2 regions of the Nocardioides sp. AN3 genome follow, and region 1 is predicted to be linked to the other one. Evidence: riboswitches for the same ligand, from Rfam matches in the RefSeq annotation. Region 1 holds a riboswitch; the other holds the start of a gene.
The links. A riboswitch is a leader RNA that binds a small molecule or an ion and turns the genes downstream of it on or off. The one in region 1 is predicted to bind cyclic di-AMP.
Positions count from the first base shown of each region.

Region 2: linked by a shared signal. The riboswitch ahead of ACYQ1K_RS08785 (NlpC/P60 family protein) and the one ahead of ACYQ1K_RS12655 (transglycosylase family protein) in region 1 are both predicted to bind cyclic di-AMP.

Region 1 is NZ_BAAIGC010000009.1:152,449-156,853, forward strand. It holds gene ACYQ1K_RS12645 (aminopeptidase P family protein) at 1-1,331, shown strand, start outside; gene ACYQ1K_RS12650 (DUF402 domain-containing protein) at 1,350-1,958, opposite strand; cyclic di-AMP (ydaO/yuaA leader) riboswitch at 2,321-2,476, shown strand; gene ACYQ1K_RS12655 (transglycosylase family protein) at 2,481-2,819, shown strand; gene ACYQ1K_RS12660 (thioesterase family protein) at 2,919-3,305, shown strand; gene ACYQ1K_RS12665 (phospholipase D-like domain-containing protein) at 3,379-4,405, opposite strand, start outside.
Region 2 is NZ_BAAIGC010000006.1:19,223-23,627, reverse strand. It holds gene galE (UDP-glucose 4-epimerase GalE) at 1-14, opposite strand, end outside; gene ACYQ1K_RS08800 (Lrp/AsnC family transcriptional regulator) at 17-295, opposite strand; gene ACYQ1K_RS08795 (DEDD exonuclease domain-containing protein) at 300-2,078, opposite strand; gene ACYQ1K_RS08790 (hypothetical protein) at 2,189-2,395, shown strand; cyclic di-AMP (ydaO/yuaA leader) riboswitch at 2,538-2,725, shown strand; gene ACYQ1K_RS08785 (NlpC/P60 family protein) at 2,806-3,744, shown strand; gene ACYQ1K_RS08780 (hypothetical protein) at 4,004-4,405, shown strand, end outside.

The sequences.
Region 1 (4,405 bases):
GCGACTCGGAGCGCCAAGCTCCGGTGGTCGCCGGCGCCGCCGAGGCCGCAGCCGCCCACCGGGCCCGGCTCAGCACGGCATTCCCGGGACAGATGATCATCGTCGCCGGCGGGCGCGCACCCGCGCGGGTCAACGACTGCTACTACGACTTCCGGCCACACAGCGACTTCGTCTGGCTGACGGGCTGCACGGCGGAGGACGCCGTGCTCGTGATGACCCCGGCCGGCTCCGCCCACGACGCGACCCTCTATCTGCCGGCACCCTTCGGCCCGGGCGAGGAGGGGTTCTTCGCGAACGCGACGTACGGCGAGCTGTGGGTCGGCGCGACGCCACGCCTGCGTGACTGGGAGCGTGCGTTGGAGCTGCCTGTCCGCGACCTGACCGAGCTCGACACGGTGATCGCGACATCCGTCGGGGCGCTCCTCGCCGGTCACCGAGACCGCCCGACGGCGCTCGATGCCCTCGAGCACTCCGTCGACCTGACCCGCGTGCTGTCGGAGCTGCGGATGGTCAAGGACGCGTGGGAGGTCGCGCAGCTGCGGCAGGCGGTCGATGCGACGGTGCTGGGCTTCCGCCAGACCGTCCGGGAGATCCCCACCGCGATGGGCGCGGGCGGCGAGCGCTGGCTGCAGGGCACCTTCGACCGCGCTGCGCGCACATTCGGCAACGGTCCCGGATATGCGACGATCGTCGGCTCCGGACCGCACGCGCCGACGCTGCACTGGGTGCGCGCCGACGGCCCGGTCCTGCCGGACGAGCTCCTCCTCCTCGACATGGGCGTCGAGGTCGACTCGCTCTACACCGCCGACGTCACGCGCACCTTCCCTGCCTCCGGGCGCTTCTCGCCGGTGCAGCGCCAGGTGCACGACCTCGTCGAGCGGGCCCACCGGGCCGGCCTGGCCAGCGTCGGTCCGGGGCGCGGGTTCGGCGACTTCTTCAAGGCCTGCATGGAGGTCATCGCCCAAGGACTGCACGACTGGGACCTGCTCCCGGTCTCGGTCGACGAGGCGCTCTCACCGGCCGGACAGCAGCACCGTCGCTGGCTGGTCTGCGGGATCGGCCACCACCTCGGGCTGGACGTCCACGACTGCGCACGCGCGGGATATGACGCCTACCAGGGCGGCACGCTGCAGCCCGGCGTCGTCATGACGGTGGAGCCGGGTCTCTACTTCCACGCCAACGACCTCTCGGTCCCGCCGGAGCTTCGCGGTGTGGGCGTCCGGCTCGAGGATGACGTCCTCGTCACCGAGTCGGGCAGCGAGGTGCTCTCGGGGGCATTGCCCCTCGACGCCGTCGGCATCGAGGCCTGGATGGCGGAAGCCGTGCACTGAGGCAGCGTCCGGCCAGCGTCAACGGGCCAGTCGCGCTGCTTCGTCGCGCGCTCGACGACGCGAGCCGGATGCCGACGTCGGCGACGCCCGTTCCGCCCCGCGGCCGACCTCCCGGGACGCGAGGACGGCGCTCGCCAGCTCGTCCAGCGAGCCGTCGAACGGCCAGTCGCCGTTGGTGAACCGGGCTGCGATCGTCGCGACCCCGACCCACGCCCCGTGCACGACGTGGGCCGGATAGGCCATCGTCCGCGCGTGACCATGGAACTCGGCCTCGTCGCGGACCGACCCGACGTCGCCTGCCACCTCGAAGTCCAGGTCGAGGTCGATCCAGCCGATCTCCGCATCGTCGCGCGGCGGCTCGAAGGGAGCCGACGCGTGCCCCATGTAGCCGATCAGCGACCCCGCGGCGTCCGCATAGGCGCACAGCACCCACCACTCACCCGGGACCGCGACCCACAGCTCATCCGTTCCGACGACCTCGATCCGGCCGGTGCCTGGCCGCTCCCGGCGGCTGCCGGCGGGGACGAGCCATGCCCAGATGTCGTTCGCGACGCCCACCGAGCATGCCGAGCTCACTGCCGAGACGGTCCCGTCCCACTTGGACTTCACCACGCGGACGGCGGCCATCACGCCACGACCGACAAGGCGACGTGAGGGTGGTCGGGGCGGGCGGCTGCGCGCACCCTCTCAGTGTGGTGGGGTGCGACGGGCCGCGACAACAGGTGGGGCCTCCCTCGAGCGCCTGCCGCGCGAGGTTTTACTTCCGTGGCGCAGGATCCGGGGCGGCGACTCGGCGCTCGGCTGCGGGGGCGACAGCGGCGGATGGGGCTTGACAGCCGGCTCGCCGTACCTGACCCGGACCTGACCCCCACCTGTCGAGTTGAGCCTGAGGACTTGCCATCGAGGGGGGTCGTCTGCCTACCCTCGTTGCCGTCCCGCCAACGGGGGGACGGCCCCCGGTCCCGCCGAGTCCTGTCCGGCCGGGCGGCCCTTCGATCGGAATCGCACGGGCAGGAGCGGGGGACCCAGGTCCTTCCGGGCTCTCTGCTCACAGCAGGGGCGCCCTTGGGGTGAAGTCGCCGAGACCGGCGGCCGGGCATGCTCCGCCCGAACCCGACAGCTAACCTCGCAGGCGCGGAGGAGATCCCCATGCGCTTGCGCACTCTCGTGACGTCCCTCGTCCTCGCTGCCAGCACCGCCACTCCCCTCGTCGCGATCGCGGCACCCAGCGACGCCGCCAGCACCCGCACCTGGCAGCGGCTCGCCATGTGCGAGTCGGGCGGCCGCTGGCACATCAACACCGGCAACGGCTACTACGGCGGCCTGCAGATCAGCCGCAGCACCTGGCGGGGGTACGGCGGCGGCCGGTTCGCCCGGCTGCCCAGCCGCGCCACCAAGGCCCAGCAGATCAAGATCGCCGAGCGGATCAAGCGCGGCCAGGGCTGGGGCGCATGGCCGTCCTGTTCGGCGCGCATCGGCGTGCGCTGAGGGCCACGGCTCTCGCCGGTCCGCGTGGGATCTCCAGCATCTCGGGGGGATCCCACGCGTGGCCGGACGCCTGACGTCGGCCTGCCGCATGATGTCGCTGTGCGCGATGACGTGACGGCAGTGCTCGAGTTCGTGGTGACCGACGCGGACACCGCCAGCGCGCTGCTCTCCGGGGACCTTCAGGTGCTGGCGACGCCCAGGCTCATCGCGTGGCTGGAGGCAGCCACCTGTGAGGCCGCCCGTCCCACGCTCGAACAGGGCCAGACCACCGTCGGGACGCGCGTGGTGGTCGAGCACCGGGCGCCATCGCCGATCGGCGCGTCCGTGCGCGTCGGCGCCGCGCTGACCGCCGTAGAGGGGCGGCTCCTGACCTTCGACGTCGAGGCGACTGATGCGTCGTCAGGTCAGGTGCTGGCCGATGGCGTGATCACGCGCGCCGTCGTGGACGCGGGACGGTTCCTGGAGAGGCTCGGTCGAAAGCCCTGAGGGTCGAGGGCCGTGAGTCGGCACGGACCTCGCAGAGCCGGGGTCGGGCCGGCCGGTCTCCGTCCGCGACCAGCTAGGGGCCCGGTGCAGGCGCGGGTGCCGGTGCAGGCGCGGGAGCAGGTCCTGGGGCCGGCTGTGGCGTCACCGCCGCTGGCACCGGGTCGCAGAGTGCGGTGATGATGCGCTCGATCTCCGTGAGGACGTAGGTCGCCAGCTCGCTCTGGACCTTCCTGACGTCGGGGTCGGTGGCCTCGAGGTCCCCCAGGACGACGATGTTCTCATCGTTGAGCGTGTTGGCCGGGTCCGTGTAGTTGAAGCTCCCCGCGATCACGAGCTGGCTGTCGATCACCATCAGCTTGTGATGCACCTTGCGGACCCCGGTCCCGGGCCGGTTCTGGTAGAGGTCGACCCCGGCCCGCTTCAGCGGTCCGGTCGCTGCCCATGCCTGGGCCCCCTGGTCCCGGTCGAGCACCCCGCGGAGCCGCTCGAGGGCGGGAGGCGCGAGCCGGAACATGGTGTCGTCGATGCCGGAGGACTGGGCGAAGGTGAAGATCGCGAAGTCCACGGTGCTGGTGGCCTTCAGCATCTGCTTCATGATCTCCATCTCGGGACCCTGGTCGGGGGCGAAGACGGGCTTGACCCTGATGCCGCCCAGGGTGATCTCGCTGGGCCGGGGGTCTCGACGCTCATGAAGGGCGCCGAAGGTGCCCGAGCGGAGACGGTCGAACTCGGCGGCGTACTGCGCCGTCACCCGCTGGCCGCGCAGGATCACCACATGGTTGAGGTTGTTGCCCGCTCCGATGCCGTGGGTGACGGTGTTCTTGCCCGTGTCGGTGAGAGTGAAGTTCGTCGAGCCCGTCAGCACGGCCGCCGTGGGCAGTCCGAGGTCGCGGACGACGAACTTCTGGTGGAAGATCGCCGCGTTCAGGTCCGTGATCACATCGATCCCGGCGCGCAGCACGGCGTCATGGATCGTCCGGTTCTCCTCGAAGTCGCCGCCGACGGTCCAGGGGTCGGGGCGACCGGGCGCCTCGACGAGGTAGTCGCCCTCGAGGATCAGCCGGACCGCGACCCGTCGTTGCTTGGCAGCGATGATCGCC
Region 2 (4,405 bases), on a different contig from region 1:
ACGAGAACGGACATGGTCAGTCGAGACCGATCGAGAACGCTGATTCGAGATCGTGCTTCGAGTACGCCCGGAACGCGATGTGGGTCTCCGTGTCGGTGACGCCGGGCACCTTGTTGAGCCGGTCCGCGACGACCGCAGCGATGTCATCGTGGTTGCGGACGCGCACCAGCGCGATCAGGTCGATCTGCCCGGTCGTGGAGTAGACCTCGCTGACGCCGTCGAGAGCGGCGATCGCCTCGGCCACCTCGGGGATCCGAGCGGTGTCGGCCTGCACGAAGACGATGGCGGTGATCACAAGGTCACCGTACCGGCTGATGGACCGTCGCGAGGTCTCGTCTGTCGTCGAACGGCACGAGGCTCTTGCGTGACTCGTGGACGGCGTCATGAACCGCCAGGTGCCGGCTCGCACCCGCGACGGGGCATGTCCACGCGCCCTCCACGTCGACCAGGCGGATGCCGGGTGCCTCCAGCCAGCGCAGGATCACCTCGCTCTCCTCAGCCGTTGCGGCGGGCGTCGGGCCCGGACCCGGGCGCACCGTCTCGGCGCTCGCACGCAACTGAGCGACGTAGGCGTGTGCGTCCGCGCCTGGAGGAAGCACGCCAGCAGCCGCGAGTCGGCCGAAGCGGATGACATGAACGCTCCAGCGTCCATTGTCCTCCCGGCGGGTAGCGATGATCTCGCCACACCTGGTCAAGGCCGACAGGCGCTGGGTGCGAGCCGCGGCGCGGATGAAGGCCGCCAGGCGATCGCGGTGCACCCCTGCCTCCTCGAACCGCTCGTCGGCCGCGAGCGCGCCCATGCGCGCCGAGAGGGACTCGACCACGCGGTCGGGCTCTCGGGACAACGTCTGCTTGAGCTGCGCGACGACCTCTCCGTAGGCCCTCTCATCGGCGCTGCCGTCGCAGGGGGAGAGGCACTTGCCCATCTCGGCCAGGACGCAGGGCGTCTTGGACGGACGTCGGGCGAGGCGCTCCGAGCACTGCCGGATCGGAAAGCTGTCGTGCAGCGCCTGCAGCGCCTTCTCCGCCACCTTCTTGGAGCTGAACGGGCCGAGATAGTCGGCGTCGTCGTCGAGCACGCGCTTCACGAGGGCCAAGCGTGGCCATGGCTCTCGGGTCAGCTTGATGAAGTGCACCTTCTCGGGGAAGCGCGACCGACGGTTGTAGCGAGGCTTGTGCTGGGCGATCAGGCGGAGCTCGCGGACCTGCGCCTCGAGGGGGGTCGCGCACTCGATGCCCGTCACACGCTCGGCGACACCGACCATCTCACCCATCCGTGTCCGCGTCTCCGACGAGGTGAAGTAGGAGCGGACCCGGTTGCGCAGGTCACGGGAGGTGCCGACGTAGAGGACCCGCCGGCGCTCGTCCTCGAAGAGGTAGACCCCGGGGGCGTGGGGGAGCGCCTCGGCGAGGTGACGCTTGCGGCGCTGGGCCGGCGTCACCCGTCCCGAGAACGTCTGCAGCTCCTCGAGGGTGTGCACGCCGAGGCCGCCGAGGCGCTCCATGAGCCCGTGCAGCACGTCGACGGTTGCGCGCGCGTCTGACAACGCCCGGTGGTTGGGTGTGGTCGTGGAGTTGAAGACCTTCGCCAACGACGACAGCTTGCAGTTGGGCGCATCGTCGCGTGTGATGACGCGACGGGCGAGCTTGGCAGTGTCGAGCACCTCGAAGCTCGGCCACGGACGGCCCTGACGGTCGGCGAAGTGGCGCAGGAACCCGACGTCGAACGGGGCATTGTGGGCGACCAGCACGGACCCCTGTGCGAACTCCAAGAACGCCGGAAGTGCTGACTCGATCGAGGGGGCGTCCACCACCATCGCGTTGCTGATCCCGGTGAGGACGGCGATGAAGGCCGGGATCTCGCTGCGCGGGTTCACCAGTGTCTGGAACTCGCCCAGCACCTCGCCGCCGCGCACCTTGACGGCCCCTATCTCGGTGATCATCGAGCCGCCCTCCGCAGAGCCGCCGGTCGTCTCGAGGTCGACGACGCAGAAGGTGATGTCGCGCAGCGGTCGGCCCAGCTCGTCGAAGCTGCGCTGGCTCTCCCAACGGGCGCCGGCCGTCCGAGTGATGCTCATGAGGGCGACGTTAGGAGCGAGCTCCGACATTCCTGGGACGACGCGCGGCGTCCCGCCGTCCCCTAGCGCTGTCGCAGTGATTGTCGGTGGTGCCTGTCAGCCTGTTCGACATGACCACGAGGATCGACTGCGACACGTGCATGGTGCGCGGCCTGGCCTGTCATGACTGCGTCGTGACGGTGTTGCTCGGCCCCCCGCCGGAGCTGGGGTTCGACGACGACGAGCGCCGCGCGCTCGACGTCCTCGCGCAAGGCGGCCTGGTGCCTCCTTTGCGCATGGTGACTCCCACGTCGAGTGGTGATGTCGAGTCGGCGTGACTGCTGGGGCTGGTGTGACGGAGATGGTCTGGATGGACCCCAACACGCACGCTCGACCGATTGGCTGCACTCGCGACGGGCGGCTAGAGTTCACCACTCAGATGTCCGTGGAAGTGGGTCGACCGACTCGCGCGGGCATCGCGCTCAATCTCGGCTGGATCGGGCCAGTCGGGAGCCGGGGAACCAACCGACACCGCCGCGAGGCGGGGTCATCTGGGGTGAATCGCCCACGAGGTGCAGTTGCTGGTGACAGTGGCCGCGAGGAGTGGGGGTAGGGCCAGTCGTGCCCGAATCCGTCAGCTCACTCGGTAGGCGTACGACACAGCAAGGGAGACGGCCCGCTCGTGCTGAACGGCCGGAAACGAGTCACCGCAGCGGTGGCAGGCGTCGCCATCGCCTGCACTTTCGGAGTGACCACCACCACCCCCGCCGAGGCGAAGCCGAACATCAAGGATGTCCAGGTGCGCGTCGACAAGCTCTATCAGGACGCTGACCAGGCGACCGAGAACTACAACGAGGCGCGCCTGCGCCTCGACACGCTGCAGCGGGAGCTCACCAGCGTCCGCGCCGACCAGGCGCGCCAGGAGTCCGCTTTGTCTGCCGTCCGCGTGCAGCTGCGCGACACCATGCTCCAGCAGTTCGAGGGGTCGAACCTCTCGGCAGTGGGCCAGGTGTTCGTCTCAGACGACCCCAAGGCGTTCCTCGGCCAGCTCTCCACCATCTCGGCCTACGACAGTCTTCAGGCCGGCCTCTACCGTGACTACTCGACTCAGCTCGACGCCCTGCGGCTGCGCCGCAAGGCGACGGAGCAGCGGACCGCCGAGGTCGCCGCGACCGAGCAGAAGCTCGCGTCGGACAAGAAGGCCGTCCAGTCCAAGCTGGCCGACGCTAAGGCTCTGCTCGCCAAGCTCAAGGAGTCGCAGCGCAAAGCGCTCCTCTCGCGCGACAGTCCCCGAGCCGCCATCGGAGACATCTCTGCAGCGGTCGACGTCCCGGCGAGCGGGCGCGCTGCGGCCGCTGTCACGTACGCGAAGGCCCAGCTCGGTGACGCCTATGTCTGGGGCGCGGCCGGTCCCAGCGCATTCGACTGCTCAGGCTTGACGATGCGCGCCTGGGGAGCGGCCGGCGTTTCGCTGCCGCACTCCTCGCGTGCCCAGTTCAGCTCGGGCCCGCACGTCGCCGAGAGCGACCTGCAGCCGGGCGATCTGGTCTTCTTCTACAGCCCGATCAGCCATGTCGGTCTCTACATCGGCGGCGGAATGGTCCTACACGCCGCCAACCCGAGCGAGGGTGTGCGGATCTCTCCGTTGCACTCGATGCCTTACTCCGGCGCCGTCCGCCCTGGCTGAGTCGTCCTCAACGAGCGGCAAGACCGGTCGTCCACGCTGGTGGGCGGCCGGTCTTGTCACGTTTCTCTGCCTGGGGCTCGCCGGTATTGCGTGGGTCGCCTTCAAGCCCGATCCCTATGTCGCCTCCACCCCTCGCGCTGCTCATTCGCCGGCGCGTCCGGACCTGGCAGCGGTCGCGCTCAATCGGCTAGAGGCGGCGGTCTCGGCACGCGACCCTGCGGCTGCCGCGCGATTGGGAGTCGACTCGCGGGCTCAGACGTTGCTGCGCTCGATCGTCTCGAATGCGGTGGCGCTCGAGGTCACGGACTTCACGGCCCGCTACGTGGACGAGGCAGGTGCGACCGGACCGAGCGGTCGGTGGATCGCGTCCGTGGACATGACGTGGCGGTTCGGCCGCTATGACTCCGCGTCGACGCACGAGGAGGTCGCCGTTTCCTTCTCGTCGGCCGCGGGCGCCGCCTCGATCTCGGAGTTCGGTGGTGGGCCCCAGCGCACTCCGCTGTGGCTGAGGGGCCCCGTGCATGTCGACGCCGGATCCGGCGTGCTGGCGCTCGGACCCGACACCACGACGGTCGACCGCTACGCGCGCTTGGCGAGGCGCGCCGTGCCGATCGTCGGCCGCGTGATCAGAGGATGGCATGGGCCCCTCGTGGTCGAGGTG